Regions from separate parts of the Streptomyces sp. NBC_01450 genome, predicted to be linked through region 2. Evidence: riboswitches for the same ligand, from Rfam matches in the RefSeq annotation. Region 2 holds a riboswitch; each other region holds the start of a gene.

Region 1 (6,144 bases), 8.8 Mb from region 2:
TACCGCTTCTTCTTCACCGCGGTCAGGTTGCGGGTGACGGGGTTGGTCTCCAGGAAATGGATCTTGGCCTGCGCAGTCTCCGCGGTCTGCTGCTTGCGGGTCAGGTCGCCGATCACGATGACGCCGGGGTCGCGGTCGGCGACGGTCTCCCAGCTGATCTGGGGCCACTCGTCGTGGGTGTCGGCGAAGGCGTTCTTCGCGCCGACCGCGCGGGTGATGGCGCCCGGCGCGCCACAGCAGCCGGCCAAGTAGGGCGACTGGGAGTTGGCGAACCAGTACATGAGGGAGACGCCGGAGGCGTGCAGCCCGGCGGTGGCTTCGCGCACCCGCTGCTGCAGCTCGGCGACGAGTTTCTCGCCGCGTTGCTCGATGCCGAACGCCCGTGCCAGGTCACGTATTTCGTCGTACATGACGTCGAGCGTGAGCGATGTGCTTCGCGATCCGTCGCCACCGTCGTCGTTGTCCTTGCCCGCCGAACAGTCGGAGGGCGAGACGTACGTCGGAACGCCCAGCTCCTCGAACTGCGACCGAGTGGCTACGCCACCCTTGCCGAGGGTGGAGACGAACGACGCGGTGACGAAGTCGGGTTCGGCGTCCAGGACCCTCTCGAAGGAGGGCGCGTCGTCCGCGAGCCGTGGCACGGACGCGTTGGCCTTCCCCAGCCTCTTCATCACCGGGTCGGTCCAGGTCGCTGTGCCGGCCATGCGTTCGGCGAGACCGAGGGAGAGCAGGATCTCCGTGGTGCCCTGGTTCAGGGAGACGGCCCGCTTCGGGGCCGACTTCAAGGTGACCTTGTGGCCGCAGTTGTCGATGGTCACTGGGTAGCCCGCGGCGGCGGACTTCCCGGGGTCATCGGTGCCGCTCTTCGAGCCGCCACAGGCGGTGAGCAGCAGGGCGGACGCGAGGAGAAGTGCGGGGGTGCGGAGCACGGGCATGCCTCGGGGTCGGGGCTCGTACGCGGAGCCTGGCCTACGGACGTCCCTCCGCGCGGGGCGCGAAGGTGCCAGCAGGTATTCGGACTCGGGTTCGTCCGGACAGGGCGCCTTCCCGGTCTCCCAGTGGCGTTCTGTGCCCCGCCCGTCCCCCTCACCGCTGCGCGTCAGTTCCGGATTCGCACCGGATTCCCTGGCCTCGGGTGTGGCTCGACTGGCCTGATGAGGCTATCAAGCCCGTCGTAAGGTCAGTTCGTGCGATCGGTCACTGGATACGGGACGAACGTGCTGGTGTTCTCGTCGATCCGCAGGGACTGGCCGAGTGGCGGTGCTGCGCTCTGGGGGCAGACGGTCTCGTAGCCGAGGCCGTAGCGGTCGGTGAGGCGTTCGATGTCGTAGCGTTCCTCTTCTGCGGCCGAGTGGCAGGCGGTGTACGGCAGAATCAGCGCCGCCGCGAAGTAGTGGGCGATGCCGATGCGGGCCAGGTCACGGACGGAGGAACCGGGCGGGAAGTCCTCGCCGGCCTGACGGTCCAGTTCGTCGCCGTATTCGAGCAGGGCGAGCTGAGTGGCCATGCGGAACGCGCGCTGGCCGGGACGCAGGCGTGTGGACAGGAACAGGGTCCGGCTCGGCTCGTCGTAGTGGTGCAGGCGCTCGCCGGTCTCGGCCGCCAGTCGCACACCATGCCGATCGGTGAGGCGCGCGCCGAGGGCCCTTGCGACCTCGCCCGGGCGGACGCCGATCTCCTCGGCCAGCCGTTCCGCCGCGAGGTCGGTGTCGTGCAGGTAGTTCTGGCGGCGGTAGAAGAAGTCGCGGATCTCCTCGTGCGGCGAGCGGGAGGCCTCCCGCCCGGCGTCCCGACCGTCGGCCGTACCGGCGAGCCGTTCGGCCAGGAGCTGGTTGCGGCGGCCGAGATCGAGCAGGACCTGGGCAACGCCGGGCATGCGCGCGGCGAGGTCCGTGAGGTCGGACGGTGACACCCGGGCCTCGGCGAGTTCGCCGACCAATGCCTCGCGCAGATCAGCCACCAGCCTGCTCGTGTCACGCTCCGAAAAGAAGGCCGGGTCGACGCCGAAGGTCTCGGTGAGCCTGAGCAGGACCGGCACGGTGAGCGGGCGGGAGTCGTGCTCCATCTGGTTCAGATAACTGGGCGAGATGCCGAGGACTCGGGCCAGCTCGGCCTGGCTCATCCGGCGTTCCTCGCGCAGCCGCCGCAGCCGTGCTCCCGCGTAGATCTTGCTCACCGCGCTCCTCACGTCGCCGGGGACGGACGATCGTCAGCGTAGGCGACGAACGACCCGCCGCCCCCTTCGCGAACTTGGCAAAAGGCGCTGTGAAGATTCGCAGAAGTCAGCAGACATCCATGCTTGATGGCACTCAGTGCCAGTGTCAGAGTTTCAGTGCGGCCCTCCGGACCTTCGGCAGCAGGAGCACAACACCGGGCGCGATTCATGCCCTGACGTCGGAGAACACGGCCGTGATGCCCGCCTGCACGGCAGCATTGCTCAATTCCGCCCAGGGACGGGATAGCGGAGTACGTCCGGACACCCAGATCCACACCCACATGTGCTACGCCGAGTTCGGCGACATCGTCCGGGCCATCGACGACCTCGACGCCGACGTCATCAGCCTGGAAGCCGCCCGCTCGCACATGCAGGTCGCCCGCGAACTCGCCGACCACGGCTACCCGCGCGAGGCCGGACCCGGCGTCTACGACATCCACTCCCCGCGGGTGCCGAGCGCGGACGAGGCCGCCGAACTGCTGCGCATCGGGCTGAAGGCCATCCCGGCCGAACGGCTGTGGGTCAACCCCGACTGCGGCCTGAAGACCCGCGGCTGGCCCGAGACCCGCGCCTCGCTGGAGAACCTGGTCGGCGCCGCCCGCGCGGTCCGTGAGGAACTCTCCGCGTCCTGACGCAGGCCCCACCGGCCGGGGGAGGAAGCACCTGCCGTCCTCCCCCGTACAGCGTCACGCCCCGCCACCAAGGTGCTGACGGATCCCACGGGAGTGTGCGGAGGAATCGAGGAGTTCTTCGACGAGCGCCTGGCCGCTTGGGAGGCGGCCGGCATCAGTCACGACAGGTTGGTCATAGACCCGGGACTGGGCTACTTCCTGGGCGGCGGCCCCGAACCGTCGCTGAGGACTCCGGCCGGTCTCGAACGGCTGAAAGCCCGCTTCGACGTACCGGTGCTCATCTCCCCCTCCCGGAAGTCGTTCCTGCGGACGCTCACCGGGAGCGGCCTTTCCGGAATCGGTCCAGCCACACTGACGGCGGAGCTGTATGCCGCGCGCAGCGGCGCGGACTTCATTCGCACACACGACGTCGCCGCCCTCCGCGACGCGCTCACGGTTTTCGAGGCCCTGGAATCGGCCAAGGAGAGCGGCTGGTCATGCGGCGGGGCTGCCGAGGTCGGTGATCGCCTGGTCCTGGTACTCGGCGGAATGCCCCTTGGTCTAGACGAGTCATTCCGATGTGGTCAGTGGTCATAAGCGATCAAGGATCGTATGACGGGCTGGCCGGTCTTGTGGTTGTGCCAGATCGCGGCGGCCATCGCGAGGATGCGTTGGGCGACGCGGACGGCGACACCTTCGAAGGTCCGTCCACCGTGCCGTTCCAGGTCGAGCTGGCCTTTGAGGGTGTCGTTGACCGACTCGATCAGCTGTCGCACCGACTTCAGGAGGCTCTCGCCCCTGCGCTTCTTCTCGCGCTTGAAAGAAGGACGCAGCAACTCCGCGCCCCGGAAGGCCAGATCGGCCTCGAACTCCTTGGAGGCGAAGCCTTTGTCTGCGATCACCAGCAGGCTCGGCCGGTCCGTGGACAGGTGCGGTTCGCGGTCCAGCATCGCCGACAGCACCTCCCGCTCATCCAGTTTCGGGTTCGCCAGTGCCCACAGGATGGGCATCCCGGTCGGGGTGCATACCAGGAACAGGCGCAGGCCCCAGAAGAACCGGGAGTGCGAGGCGCAGTACCCGTATCCGGCCCAGCCGGCCATGTCCGACCGCTTCACCGTCGGACGCGAGCGGCCGCACTCCACCGGTGTGGAGTCGATGATCCAGTGGTTGTCGAACCAGAAGTCCGTATCGACGGCCAGCAGTCGTATTGCCCTCTTGACCAGTGGCAACGCTGCCCGCAGCCGCTTGTTCCAGCCCGGCTGCCTGGGCACGTACGGGAACATCGCTCCCAGTCGGGAGTCCACGAACCGCAGCCAGCGCGACTCCGAGGTGAAGCCCAGCAGCGCCTGGGCGACGGCAAGGGTGACCAGCTCAGAATCCGTCAGCTGCGGCGGTCGGCCAAGCCATCGGCTACCTCCGATCTCGTCGTCGATCTTCACGTACAGTGCGGTCAGCAGGGCGTCTAGGTTGTTCGTCACACAACGAATCTTGGACGCCCTGTCTGCGTTCCCAGACACACCGTCAGCATTCGGAATGACTCGTCTAGGTGTCGAGGATCGCGCGGCGCGATTCGCCCGGTTCCGGGAGCGAGACGGTGCAGTCGGCTTCTGGGCCGTCGAGCATCCGTCCCGGTGTCCACGTACTGCGTGACGAGCGCGTCACGGCTCTCCACCGCGCGGAATGATGGACATCACCGCCGTGTTCGAGGACTCGGTGCGCCCGATCGCCGACGCCGGGCTGGGCAGCTTCGTGGAACCGGGCAGCGCGCTGAGGCCGGATCTGCCGACCCGCAGCTCCTGGTCTCGCCGCAGGACACCCGCACTGCCCGGCCGTCCTCGCCCTGAACCCGCCTGACACCCGGAACATCCGAAGACGCCGCGTGCCGTCGTCCCGCACACTCACGCCCTTCCCGTGCGCCGTTCATGAACCCTTTTTCCGGGCCGGGTGAACCTGAACGGCACCGCGCACGTAATGCTCTTCGTCCGCCCCAGTCGGACGATGACGGATCGGCGGATTTCTTGACGGGCAGGAGGAATGGTGCAGCGTTCGCTGAACATGGTGGGCGGTATCTTCGTAGGGGGCGCGCTGGCCCTGACACTTGGCGCACTGATCTACCCGTCGATGCTCGGAGTTGACACCGTGTCGACCTCGAACGACCGGATCATTGCCAACACCCAGTGGGGGCCGTTGACCGAGGGGGACAGGGCCTTCGTGGTGGCGGTGCGCGCTGCCGGCCTGTGGGAGCACCCGGTGGGGCAGATCGGGCTCCAGAAGGGACAGAGCAAGGGGGTCCTCACCGCCAGTCAGCACCTGATCGACGGACACGCGGCGCTGGACGCGACCTGCCGCAAGATCGCGCCGATGCTGAACGTGACGCTGCCCAACGTGGCCAGTCCGCAGCAGGAAGGTTTCGTCACCACCCTCAAGGCGGACAGCGGCAAGCAGTTCGACATCGACTTCGCCAACATTCTTCGCCAGACGCACGGTTCGATCTTCAACACCGTGGCAAAGATCCGCTCGACGACGAAGAACACGCTGGTGCGCGCCCTGGCCGACCAGGCCAACGACACCGTCCTGGATCACATCACGGTGATGGAGAAGACCGGCCTGGTCGACTTCGACACCACGCTGTTCAACCAGACCACCCCGCCGAAGCTGCCCAAGTCGGACATGACCCCGCCGGTCCCGCCGGCCGGCCAGGCCCCGATCGTCCTCGCTCCGCCGCCGAACCCCACGTCCACCCCGGTGGACCTGGGCCCGGCCTTGAACGGCCAGTCCGCCAACGGCGGGTAGGCGCTGTTTCTCGGATCTCCCGACGTGAGTGGGCTGTGGGCGTCAGGCTGGCTGTATGGGTCGTGGGGATCTGGCGAATGCGGAGTGGGATCGGCTGATGTCGTTCTTGCCTCGTAGTGATGCGTGTGTGGGGCGGTGGAGTGATCACCGTCGGTGATCGGCGGGGTGCTGTACCGGGTGCGGACGGGTGTGCGGTGGAGGGACCTGCCGGAGCGGTTCGGGCCCTGGGAGACGGTCTATAGACGTCATCGCCGATGGTCAGCCGATGGAACCTGGGCGATGCTGCTGCCTCACATCCAGGCTGCCGAGGACGCCGCGGGCGGCATCGACTGGGACGTGTCGGTGGACTCGACAGCGGTGCGGGCTCACCAGCATGCAGCCGGCTCGAGGAAGGCGCCCCCGGCTGGCGGTTGTCAAGGAAGTCGAACCCCAGATGGGCATCGTGGTGTCCGCCAGGATCGACCTCTCCCAAATGATCGTCGACCCAGGGCTGGGCTTCACCAAGACCCGCGAGAACGACTGGAC
Region 2 (6,144 bases):
GCCGCACGGCTCCGTCTCCACGATCCCGGACTCCCGCAGCACCTTCAGGTGGTTGGAGAGATTGGTCTGCTTGGCGCCCGTCTCCTCGATCAGGTGCGTGGTGCAGAGCGTCTCCCGGGCGAGAAGGGTCACGATCCGGAGCCTGAGCGGGTCGGCCAGGACCCGTATCAGATCAGCATCGGCTGACGTCAGCATGGACTGATACTGTCACATCACTCGAGGCTGATACGAGTTCCGGCCCGCGCCGACCAGGGTTCGCACCCTTCCGGCCGGCACTCACCCCCGTACGGCTGTTGACCGCGAAAGAAGTACCGATGTCTGCCACTCCGCTCGCCTCCGTGCTGTTCGTCTGTGTGCACAACGCCGGGCGTTCACAGATGGCCGCGGGCTTCCTTTCGCAGCTCGCGGGCGACCGGATCGAGGTCCGCTCGGCCGGCTCGATCCCGGGCGAGCAGGTCAACCCGGCCGCGGTCGAGGCCATGCTGGAGGTCGGCGTCGACATCGCCGCCCAGAAGCCGAAGATCCTCACCACCGAGGCCGTCCAGGCGTCCGACTATGTGATCACCATGGGCTGCGGCGACGCCTGTCCCGTCTTCCCTGGCAAGAAGTACCTCGACTGGGCCCTGGAGGACCCGGCAGGCAAGGGTGTGGAGTCCGTGCGCCCCATCCGGGACGAGATCAAGGCCCGCATCGAGGTCCTTGTCAGCGAGATCGATGCCACGCAGGGGCCGGGGGCGTGAGGTCGCTCTTCCTGCGCCCGGGTTCGAAATCGGCTGTGGCCCAGCCTTGTCCGGGCGGCACGTAGTGTTCACGGTTGGTGAGGGGACGCGCACGCAGTGGACCGGAAGTCCCGTCGCATCGGTGGCGGGGCCGTCGGAGCATGGGGAGACGATTTCGATCGGGTCCGGCATGGAGGAAACAGAGACCAGGGGAGGCGGTTGGATGCGGCAGGCCGGTGTACTTGACGTCGGGTGCCACAGCGCTCTGCTCACGGTGGTGCGGTCGCGGCCGGGCACGGTGATGGAGCCGGTGTTCTCCCACAAGGTGCGTCTGCGACTGCACGAGACGCTCGACCGGAAGGGTCGACTCGACGAGGCCGGGGTGGAGAGCGTCGAGCGCGCCGTGGCCCAGGCGGTCGCCTCCGACCCTCGACTGCGCGAAACCGACATGTTCGCTTTCGCCACCTCCGTCATCCGGGACGCACCCAACCGCGACGAGGTCATCCGGCGTGTGGCCAGGCGAACGGGTACCCGACTGAGCGTGCTGGACGGCGAAGAAGAAGCGCGGCTCGCCTATGTGGCGGCCCGCCAGTGGGCGGGCCCGACGGCCGGGCGCCTGCTGGTCCTCGACGTCGGCGGCGGCACCGTGGAGATCGCCTCGGGTACCGGAGACCAGCCGCACAGCGTCCACTCCCTGCCCCTGGGCGCCCGCAGAATCACCCGTGACTGGCTGCCCGGCGGCATCGCCCCGTCGAAACAGGGGCTCAACGAGATCCGTCGGTATCTGCGTCGAAAGCTGGAAGCCGTCCCCGACCTGCCTCGGGCGGAACCGGGGACACGCGTGCTGGCCTGCTCCAAGACGTTCGAGCAGCTCGCCCGGCTCGCCGCCGCCAGAGGCAAGGCACACCGCTCGCAACGGAAGCTGGGCCTGGCCCAGTTGCGTGCGTGCGTCCCGGTACTGGCGGCCGCGAATCCGGTCCGCCGCGCCAAGCTCCCTGGCATCTCCCGGCACCGTGCCGAACAGTCCCTGGCCGGAGCCCTGGTGGCCGAGGCCCTCATGGAGGCCTGCGAGGCCAAGGCGGTCGAGGTCTGCCCTTGGTCCACTCGTGAAGGCCTGCTGCTCGAGCACCTCGCCGCCCTCCACGACACGCCCGATCACCCGCGCTCGGCATGAGCAGCGCGGCCGACCGTGCGGGTTTCCCTCACAAGAGGGGACAGACGCAACGGCCCCGATCACCATGGCGATCGGGGCCGTAGTCGTGTCGGGGCCGCCGACGGACGGCAGCTTGGGGGGCTAACGGGCTGGCGGGTGCTTCAGGACGTTTCCTCGTCGCCGTCAGTGGCAGGGAAAGCCGAGCAGGTGGCGGGCGTCGTGGACCCACTCGTGGACGTTCTCGCCGGACACGAGGGAGGTGGCGCCCTGCTCGGCGCCGACGAAGTAGAGCAGGACCAGCATCAGGATGCCGAAGAAGACCGCCCAGGGGACGATCGCGGCGATCGGCAGCTTGGCCGGTACGGCGGTGGGGGTGGTGGCCGGCTGAACAGCGGACTGTGCCAAGGCAGAACCTCCTGGGGAACTCGCGTCCCGTCTCGGTGGTGCACAGGACGACTGGCGCGGGTCTGACTTGCCCGGTTCTCAGGCCGCCAAGAGGAGGCATGGGCACTCGGTTTACAGTGGCGCGACCGTGCCGGAATCTCACCGGCTTCCGCCGACCGTCGTCGATGTCGACGAGAACGTACCGCGAAGCGGAGGCGCGGCCAAGGGCGCACAAGGTGGCGGGGAATGCGCCCTATGCTCTGCGCGGGCTGCGAACTCCCCGGACGGACAGGGAAGTCGGACATGAGAGTGGGCGAATGACCAGCCGATTGATGATGATCTCACCCGCGATCAGTGCGGCGCTGCGGGAGGCACGCTTCGACGACGGAAGCCCGCTCGACGCGACCGGCACCGCGCGTGCGCGATCGGCCGCCGGCTCGCTCAGGGCAGCCGAACGGACACTCGTCTCCCCCACCCCGCGATGCCGGGAGACCGCCTCGGCGTTGGGGTTCGACGACACGGTCGAGACCGCGCCGACGGGACTCGATGTGGGCGGTTGGCGGGGCCGTACGCTGGCCGACGTCAGCGCCGAAGCACCGGACGCCGTCGCGCTCTGGCTGGCCGACCCCACGGCCGCCCCACACGGGGGCGAGTCGGTGCTCCACCTCTGCGAGCGGGTCACGGTCTGGCTGGATGAGGTCGCGCAGCTCTCGGGCCGGACCGTCGCCGTGGTCGAGCCGGAAGTCGTACGAGCCGCGGCCGTGCGGGCCCTCGGAGCACCGGAGTCCGCCTTCTGGCGGATCGACGTACCGCCACTGAACGCCGTCGAGTTCAGCGGGCGTGCCGGACGCTGGAACGTGACGTTCGGAAGACCGCTCGGCCACGCCGAAGGCACCACTCACTGAGCAGGCGCCGACCGCGGGCATTCCGACGACGGGAATTGTCAGACGGGCCCTAGTTGATGAGGGTCTCCTTCGGGCGGACCACGCAGAACTCGTTCCCCTCCGGATCGGCGAACACGGTCCACGACTCACTGCCGCTCTGCCCTACGTCCGCCCGGCGGGCGCCCAGCGCGAGGATGCGTTCGATCTCGGTCTCCCGGTCCTCGGCGGCGGACGTCAGATCGAGGTGCAGGCGGTTCTTCACGACCTTTCGGTCCGTCACCGGCATGAAGCAGATGCCCACCGGCGCGGTCTCGTCCGGCCCGATCACCACCTCCCGCTCCCGCTCGGACAGAATCCGCCAGCCCAGTACCTCGGCCCAGAACCGGGCCAGGGCAGGCAGGTCGTGCGCGTCGATGACGATGTGATGCAGCGAGACAGGCATACCGGCCAGTGTGCCCTGCGAACGCGTGGCGGTCGTCCCGCTCGCCGGTGCGGACAACGCCGAGCGCGGCAAGGGGGCCGGGCGCCGCGGCCGCGTTGTCGCGGGCCGCCGTGCGAGGGCGGGGCCGCTGCTCCTCGGCCGAGCCTCGCGCCACCTCGACGCCCACGCCATCCGCCCGCCGTGGATGCGCCGATCCCCCTCCCGGAACGCTCAGCTGGACTCGCGGACGATCAGTCGGCAGGGGACGGTGTGCACCCCCGGCGCCGGGTCGGCGTCGATGGCTTCGAGGAGTCGCAGGGCGGCGATCCGGCCGATCTCGGCGAGGTCCATGTCGATCGTGGTGAGGGGCGGCCTGCTGGCCAGGGCCATCGTGTCCCAGTTGTCGTAACCGACGACCGCGATGTCACCGGGCACGTCGACCCCCCGCTCGCGCAGCGCGTCCGCCACGCCCCGGGCGATCTGGTCGTTGCCGCAGAAGAAGGCGTCCGTGTCCGGTGCCGTGCGCAGCACCGCGTCGGCGGCGCGGCGCCCCCATGCCTCGCTCCACTCCCCGTGGTGGACCCGCCCGGTCGCGAGTTCGAGGGAGGCCCGCTCCAGATGCTCCACCGCGTGCCGGGCCCGGTCGCGGGCGGCCGCGTGGTGTACCGGGCCGGTGATGTGCGCGATGCGCGTGCGGCCCGTGGCCAGCAGGTGCTCGACTGCCAGTACGGCCCCGCCCCGGTCGTCGGAGACCACCGAGGTGTCGGCCGGGTCGGAGGACGGCGAGAGCGCGTAGACGATGGGGACGGCCTCGATGCCGTTCAGGGGCGGGCGGGGGTCCGTACGGCGGCCGGTGACGATGATGCCGTCCACACGGCGGTCCATGAGGTTGCGCAAGTGATGCTGTTCCCGGATCGCGTCGCCGCGGGTGTCGCACAGCAGCACGGAGATCTTGCCGGCCCCGAGCGCGTCCTCGGCGCCGAGCAGTACGGGGGTGCTGAAGCGGCCGATGCCGTCGGTCGTCATCAGCCCGACCGTCCAGCTCCGCCCGGTGTGCAGGCTCTGCGCGTGCTGGTTGGGCCGGAACCCGAGTGCGTCCACGGCGTCGAGGACCCGCTGACGGGTTTCGGGGCGCATCCGCCCGCCGCCGTTCAGCGCCTTCGACGCCGTACCCACGCTGACGCCCGCCAGGGCGGCGACGTCGGCGAGCTTCGCCGGGCCGGCGGAGCGGGAATCTGGAGCAGCGGTCACGAGCAAACCTTTTCCTGGATGGCAACGACCCGTCCATCGTCGCAGCCTCCCCGGGGTGAGTACCAGCCACCGGGCAACAGAAAAATCTCTTGCCGTGACCCTTGACCCGACTACCCCTCTGCCCTCTACTTCTCGACAGGAAAAACGGTTGCTCAAACGAGTTCCGAGAACCTCCCGCCTTTCGTGCACGGGGGCCGTCGCGCCCTGCCCCGCATGCCGATCCCCTCCCCGCCACCACCTCCCCGGAGAACCATGCCCCGCACAGACTCCGCCCTGCCCTCCCCCACCGGCCTCTCGGCTTCCCCCGCAGAGGGCGCCGCCCCCGCGGGCCCGGTCCGCCTCGGCCCGGACGCCCAGGCCGTGCTGCGTCCCGCCGCCGCAGAGGTGCGCACCGGCTTCTGGCACGACCGCCGTGAGGTCAACGCGCACACCTCGATCCCGCAGGGCCCCGCCCTGCTGGAGTCCGCGGGAAACCTGCACAACCTGCGTCTGGCGGCGGGCACGGCACAGGGCGAGTTCCAGGGCGTGTACCCCTTCGTCGACACCGACGTCTACAAGTGGCTGGAGGCCGCCGCCTGGCAGCTCGCCCAGAGCGGGCCGTCGGCCGACGGTGAGGACAGCAGCCCCGACCTGCGTGAGCTCGCCGCCGACGTGGATCGGATCATCGCTCTGGTCGCCGGCGCGCAACAGTCCGACGGCTACCTCAACACCTGGTTCCAGGTCCGCCGGAACGGCGAGCGCTACCAGGACCTGCGCTGGGGCCACGAGTTGTACTGCGCGGGCCATCTGATCCAGGCGGCGGTGGCCCATCACCGGGCGACCGGGCGCGATGAACTTCTCGCCGTGGCAAGCCGTTTCGCCGACCACATCGACTCCGTCTTCGGCCTTCCCGGCAGTGGCCGGCCGATCGACGGCATCGACGGCCACCCCGAGGTGGAGACCGCCCTGGTCGAGCTGTACCGGGAGACCGGTGAGCGGCGCTATCTGGATCTCGCCGGCTACTTCGTCGACCGTTACGGCCACGGCCTGCTCGGCGGCGAGGCGTACTGCCAGGACCGCGTGCCGCTGCGCGAGGCGGTCACCGTCGAAGGGCACGCCGTGCGCCAGTTGTATCTGCTGGCGGGCGCGACGGACGTGGCCACCGAGACGGGCGACGCCGAACTGCGCTCCGCCGCCGAGCGGTTGTGGCGGGCGATGACCACGACCAAGACCCATCTGACCGGTGGTCTCGGGGCGCACCACGACAAGGAGGACTTCGGCGACCCGTTCGAGCTGCCCAACGAACGTGCCTACTGCGAGACCTGCGCCGCCATCGCCTCGATCCAGTGGAGC
Region 3 (6,144 bases), 7.9 Mb from region 2:
CGATCTTCCAATAGCCTCTGGGGGATTTGTCACGCACGTCGCCATTCCGGGGGGAAATATGGCCCGTGATCACAAACCACTCCTTCGTCGTGCCCGCGTCCTCGCGGCGGCGGCAGCCGTCGCGGCACTCACCGCCGCGGGGACCGCTCTCGCCGGGGCCCCGGTCGCGGCGGCGGCCAAACCCAAGGGCCACGACGTCTCCTCGCACCAGAAGAACGTCGACTGGCGGGGCGCGAAGGCCAAGGGCGCCCGGTTCGTCTATGTGAAGGCGACCGAATCCCACACGTACCGCAATCCCTACTTCGGCCGGCAGTACAACGGGGCGCGCGACGCGGGGATCCTCCGCGGCGCCTACCACTTCGCGGTGCCGGACAAGTCGTCCGGCGCCACCCAGGCCGCGTACTTCGTGCGCAACGGCGGCGCCTGGCGCGCGGACGGCTGGACGCTGCCGCCCGCGCTCGACATCGAGTACAACCCGTACGACAAGAAGCACAAGTGCTACGGCCTCAGCAAGGCCGGGATCGTGAGCTGGATCCAGGCGTTCAGCGACGAACTCGAACAGGAGACCGGCCGCCGTCCGGTCATCTACACGACCACCCACTGGTGGAACACCTGCACCGGCGGCAGCAGCGCCTTCGCCGCGAACCACGCCTTGTGGCTCGCCCGCTACGACTCCGCGGACACGGGCGCGTTGCCGGCCGGCTGGTCGATGTGGACGTTCTGGCAGTACGACAACAGCGGCACGCTCCCGGGTGACCAGAATCTCTTCAACGGATCCCTGACCCAGCTCAAGCGGTTCGCCAAGGGCTAGGCACCCTCGAAGACCCCTCGGCGGAACCCGAAATTCCGCCTCCGTTCGAACATCTGGTAAACCATCGGGCCGCCCCTCCCGCACACTGACCCTTACAAGCGGAGGGGCGGTCCACCGTTTGATACACCCCAACGCCCGCCCCAGTTCATCTTCCGTTCACTCAGGTTGCCTACGGTCCACCTGCCACTGACGCCAAACAGAAGCCTGGGTAAATGGAACACATCACGCTCCTCCTCGGAATCGTGATCGTCACCGCTCTCGTGTTCGATTTCACGAACGGTTTCCACGACACTGCCAACGCGATGGCGACGACCATCTCGACCGGCGCTCTGAAGCCCAAGACGGCGGTGGCCATGTCCGCCGTGCTGAACCTCGTCGGCGCGTTCCTCTCCGTGGAGGTCGCCAAGACGATTTCCGGCGGGATCATCAACGAAGAGGGCATTCGCGTCCAGGTGATCTTCGCGGCGCTCGTCGGCGCCATCCTCTGGAATCTGCTGACCTGGCTTCTGGGTCTGCCCTCCAGCTCCTCCCACGCACTGTTCGGCGGCCTGATCGGCGCCGCGGTCATGTCGGCCGGCTGGTCGTCGGTGAACGGCTCGACCGTCGTCACCAAGGTGCTGATCCCCGCGGTCGCCGCGCCCATCGTGGCCGGACTCGCCGCGATGCTGGCCACCCGGCTGACGTACCGGATCGGCAACCGCGCCGACGAGAAGGCGACCGCCAAGGGCTACCGCGCCGGCCAGATCGCCTCCGCCGGCCTGGTCTCCCTGGCACACGGCACGAACGACGCCCAGAAGACGATGGGCATCATCACCCTCGCGCTGGTCACCGGCGGCGTCATAGCCCCGGGCTCGAACCCCCCGCTGTGGGTCATCGTCTCGGCCGGTACGGCCATCGCGCTCGGTACCTACCTGGGCGGCTGGCGCATCATCCGCACCATGGGCAAGGGCCTCACGGACCTCGCGCCGCCGCAGGGCTTCGCCGCCCAGACCAGCGCCGCGACGGCCATCCTGGCCTCCTCGCACATCGGCTTCTCCCTCTCCACCACTCAGGTCTGTTCCGGCGCGGTGATGGGCTCGGGCATCGGCCGCAAGGGCGGTGTGGTCCGCTGGTCGACCGCGACCCGGATGTTCGTCGCCTGGGGCCTGACCCTGCCGGCCGCCGGCCTGGCCGGTGCCTCCGCCGAGTTCCTGACCAAGCAGGGCACGTGGGGCATCGTCCTCACCGGGGCGCTGCTCGTCGCCGGCGCCGGCACCATCTGGAAGCTCTCCCGCCGCCAGCCGGTCACCGTCGACAACGTCAATGCCATCGACTACGGGGCCGCCGAGCCCGCGGGCGTCGTCACCACCGCGATGGCCGCCGTCACCCCGCCGCCCGCGGGCCCCGTCACCGGCGACCTGTCCGGCGACCTGAAGACCACCATCCCGTCCCCGGACGCGGAGCCCACCCGCCCGGCCACGGTGTAAGGACAGAACAGCATGCACATCGACTGGGCAGCCCTCGGCTCCGTCTTCGGAGTCAGCCTCGTGACCACCGTCGGCCTCGTCGGCCTCTTCACCCTCGGCATCGTCGGCCTCTCCAAGCGCGAGTCCGCGTCCGCCCAGGGCGGCTCCGCGACCCTCGCGGTCACCGGCGCGTACGTCTGCTTCGCGGCGTGCGCCGCGGCGGTGGCGTACGGCATCTTCCTGATCGTCGGCAAGTAACCCAAAACGGGCACCACTTCGAGTGGGGTGCGGGACGGATCACCGTCCCGCACCCCACCTGTATGTGGGCCTTCGCACACTCTCCCCGTGCAGGTCAACAGCAAGTTGACGGGTCTTCCAACCCGTGGTGGACTGCCGGAGCCAAGTACGGCGACAGAAGAGGAAGCCGGTGTGAATCCGGCGCGGTCCCGCCACTGTGACCGGGGAAGTAACTCCCCGGGAGCCAGGAACTCTCCCCGCCGGTCTCGTCGAACCAGGGCGTGGACACCCTGAGTGAGGACATAACGCCATGCGCGGCTGCCCAAGTGCCCTGCGAGCGACGGTTCCACCCGACCTGACGGTCGGCTGACCCCGTGCGTGCCGATCGCGTCTTCGCGTACGGCGCCGCCGCCGGCCTCCTCGGCGATCTGCTGCTCGGCGATCCCCGCCGGGGGCATCCGGTCGCCGTGTTCGGGCGGGCCGCGGGAGCCGTGGAGCGGGTGCTGTGGCGGGACCACCGTGGGTGGGGCGCCCTGCACACCGCCGTATGTGTGGGCGGTGCCGCCGGACTCGCCGCCGTCGCGTCCCGTGCCGTACGCCCCTCACGTGCCGCGTCCGTCGCGCTGACGGCCGCCGCCACCTGGGCCGTCGTCGGGGGCACCACGCTCGGGCGGGAGGCCCGGGCCATCGGTGACGCCCTCGCGGACGGGGAGATCGAGACGGCCCGGGAGCGGCTGCCGCATCTGTGCGGGCGGGATCCCCAGGCCCTGGACGCCGACGGCATCGCACGCGCCGTCGTCGAGTCCGTCGCCGAGAACACCTCCGACGCCGTCGTGGGCGCCCTGGTGTGGGGGGCCGTGGGCGGAGTCCCGGGGCTCGTGGGCTTTCGGGCCGTCAACACCCTTGACGCCATGGTCGGTCACAAGTCCCCCAGGTACCGGCGGTACGGGTGGGCCTCCGCGCGGCTCGACGATGTCGCCGGATGGCCGGGGGCACGTCTCACCGCCGTGCTCGCCGCCCTCGCGGGTGACAGCCCACGCGGGGCCGCGAGGGCCTGGCGCGTCGATGCCGTCAAGCATCCGAGCCCCAACGCCGGGCCCGTGGAGGCCTCGTTCGCGGGGGCGCTCGGGGTGCGCCTGGGCGGCACCCTCTCCTACGGCGGGCGCGTCGAGCACCGTCCCGAACTCAACGGCGCCGGGCGCGCCGTGCACGTCGACGACATCGAACGAGCCGTACGGCTGTCACGGCGCGTCGGCTGGCTCGCCCTCGGCGTGAGTGCCGGCGGGCGGCTGCTCGTACAGAGGCTTCTCAGGAAGGGGCGTACGTCATGAGCGGCGGGCTGCTCGTCGCCGGGACCACCTCCGACGCCGGCAAGAGCGTCGTGACCGCCGGGATCTGCCGGTGGCTGGTGCGGCAGGGCGTCAAGGTCGCGCCCTTCAAGGCGCAGAACATGTCCCTGAACTCGTTCGTGACGCGCGAGGGCGCCGAGATAGGGCGCGCGCAGGCCATGCAGGCGCAGGCCGCCCGGGTGGAGCCGAGCGCGCTCATGAACCCCGTGCTGCTCAAGCCGGGCAGCGACCGCAGCAGTCAGGTCGTCCTCATGGGAAAGCCCGTGGGCGAGATGACCGCCCGTGGCTACCACGGCGGGCGGCAGGAAGCCCTTCTCACCACGGTGCTGGACTGCCTCGCCGAGTTGCGGGGCACGTATGACGCGGTGATCTGTGAGGGGGCCGGCAGTCCTGCCGAGATCAATCTGCGGCGGACCGACATCGTGAACATGGGGATCGCGCGCAATGCGCGGCTGCCCGTGCTCGTCGTCGGCGACATCGACCGCGGGGGTGTGTTCGCCTCGTTCTTCGGGACGGTCGCGCTGCTGTCGCGCGAGGACCAGGAGTTCGTCGCCGGGTTCCTCGTCAACAAGTTCAGAGGGGAGGTCTCCCTGCTGGAGCCGGGACTCGACATGCTCCACGGCCTCACCGGGCGGCGTACGTACGGCGTCCTGCCGTTCCAGCACGGCCTCGGCATCGACGAGGAGGACGGGCTGCGGGTGTCGTTGCGGGGAGCGGTCCGGGAGTCCCGGGTGACCTCCCCCGTCGGCGAGGACGTGCTGCGCGTCGCCGTCTGCGCGATCCCGCTCATGTCCAACTTCACGGACGTGGACGCGCTGGCCGCCGAACCGGGTGTCGTCGTGCGGTTCGTGGACCGGGCCGAGGAGCTGGCCGACGCCGACCTCGTCGTCGTCCCCGGAACCCGGGGGACGGTGAAGGCGCTGGAGTGGCTGCGCGAGCGTGGACTCGCGGACGCCGTCGTGCGCACGGCCGCCGAAGGCCGGCCCGTACTGGGCATCTGCGGTGGCTTCCAGATCCTCGGCGAGCACATCCAGGACGAGGTCGAGTCACGCGCCGGTCATGTCGACGGGCTCGGACTCCTCCCCGTCCGCGTGCGGTTCGCACGCGAGAAGACCCTGACCCGGCCCGTCGGGGAGGCCCTCGGCGAGCACGTCGAGGGGTACGAGATCCATCACGGTGTCGCCGAAGTCATGGGCGGTGACGCGTTCATCTCCGATGACGACGGACACGGTCTGGACGGGTGCCGGGTCGGTGCCGTCTGGGGCACGCACTGGCACGGGGCGCTGGAGTCGGACGGCTTCCGGCGTGCCTTCCTGCGCGAGGTGGCGGCCGCCGCGGGCCGCCGATTCGTGCCGGCCGCCGACACGTCGTTCGCCGCGCTGCGCGAGGAGCAGCTGGACCGGCTCGGCGATCTGATCGAGGAACACGCGGACACGGACGCGCTGTGGCGGCTCATCGAGTCGGGCGCGCCGCAAGGACTGCCTTTCATTCCACCGGGAGCGCCCGCATGAGCACAGTGTTGTTGTTGTCGACCGCCGACACCGATCTGCTGGCGGCACGTGCCTCCGGCGCCGCGTACCGCATCGGCAACCCGACCCGGGTGGACGTCGAGGGCGAACTCCCCTCTCTCGTCGAGGGCGCGGACATCGCCGTCGTACGACTCCTCGGCGGCAAGCGCGCCTGGGAGGAGGGGCTGCGGAAGCTGAAGGCCTCGGGCATCCCCACCGTGCTGCTGGGCGGGGAGTCCGTGCCCGACGCCGAACTGATGGCCGAGTCGTCGGTGCCCGCCGGTGTCGTCGCCGAGGCGCTGCGCTACCTGGTCCAGGGCGGCCCGGACAACCTCACCGAACTGGCCCGGTTCCTCTCCGACACCGTGCTGCTCACGGGTGAGGGCTTCGAGGAGCCCCGGAAGATGCCGGAGTACGGCGTCCACGGCGAGCGCGCGTTCGTCGAGGGCCGCCCGACCGTCGGCGTGCTCTTCTACCGGGCCCACCAGCTGTCCGGCAACACCGCGTTCGTGGACACGCTGTGCGACGCGATCGAGGCGCGCGGCGCCAACGCGCTGGCCGTGTACTGCGGTTCGCTGCGCGGCGCCGACGCGGGCCTGTACGAGATCCTCGGCAAGGCCGACACGCTGGTCGCCACCGTGCTCGCGGCGGGCGGCACGCACGCCTCGGAGGCCTCCGCGGGCGGCGACGAGGAGGCCTGGGACATCGGCGCGCTCGCCGACCTGAACGTCCCCGTGCTGCAAGGACTCTGCCTGACCTCGTCCAGGAGTGCCTGGGACGCCTCGGACGCCGCC

What was found. A riboswitch is a leader RNA that binds a small molecule or an ion and turns the genes downstream of it on or off. The one in region 2 is predicted to bind cobalamin.
Region 1: another riboswitch for cobalamin. It lies ahead of OG568_RS41535 (ABC transporter substrate-binding protein); the one in region 2 lies ahead of OG568_RS02415 (CbtB domain-containing protein).
Region 3: another riboswitch for cobalamin. It lies ahead of OG568_RS37435 (cobalamin biosynthesis protein); the one in region 2 lies ahead of OG568_RS02415 (CbtB domain-containing protein).

Annotation. Positions count from the first base shown of each region.
Region 1 covers NZ_CP109480.1:9,310,211-9,316,354, reverse strand. The annotation lists gene OG568_RS41535 (ABC transporter substrate-binding protein) at 1-935, opposite strand, end outside; cobalamin riboswitch at 989-1,166, opposite strand; partial or broken gene OG568_RS41530 (ImmA/IrrE family metallo-endopeptidase) at 1,277-2,176, opposite strand; partial or broken gene OG568_RS41525 (5-methyltetrahydropteroyltriglutamate--homocysteine S-methyltransferase) at 2,461-2,847, shown strand; partial or broken gene OG568_RS41520 (dihydropteroate synthase) at 2,887-3,423, shown strand; gene OG568_RS41515 (IS982 family transposase) at 3,411-4,304, opposite strand; gene OG568_RS41510 (hypothetical protein) at 4,507-4,680, shown strand; gene OG568_RS41505 (DUF4142 domain-containing protein) at 4,861-5,619, shown strand; partial or broken gene OG568_RS41500 (transposase) at 5,773-6,012, shown strand; gene OG568_RS41495 (YybH family protein) at 6,053-6,144, shown strand, end outside.
Region 2 covers NZ_CP109480.1:516,093-522,236, forward strand. The annotation lists gene OG568_RS02400 (ArsR/SmtB family transcription factor) at 1-195, opposite strand, end outside; gene OG568_RS02405 (arsenate reductase ArsC) at 315-740, shown strand; gene OG568_RS02410 (Ppx/GppA phosphatase family protein) at 943-1,893, shown strand; gene OG568_RS02415 (CbtB domain-containing protein) at 2,056-2,277, opposite strand; cobalamin riboswitch at 2,314-2,474, opposite strand; gene OG568_RS02420 (histidine phosphatase family protein) at 2,574-3,161, shown strand; gene OG568_RS02425 (VOC family protein) at 3,211-3,582, opposite strand; gene OG568_RS02430 (LacI family DNA-binding transcriptional regulator) at 3,793-4,812, opposite strand; gene OG568_RS02435 (glycoside hydrolase family 127 protein) at 5,065-6,144, shown strand, end outside.
Region 3 covers NZ_CP109480.1:8,430,064-8,436,207, reverse strand. The annotation lists gene OG568_RS37450 (lysozyme) at 59-811, shown strand; gene OG568_RS37445 (inorganic phosphate transporter) at 1,024-2,277, shown strand; gene OG568_RS37440 (hypothetical protein) at 2,290-2,514, shown strand; cobalamin riboswitch at 2,626-2,766, shown strand; gene OG568_RS37435 (cobalamin biosynthesis protein) at 2,868-3,824, shown strand; gene OG568_RS37430 (cobyric acid synthase) at 3,821-5,353, shown strand; gene cobN (cobaltochelatase subunit CobN) at 5,350-6,144, shown strand, end outside.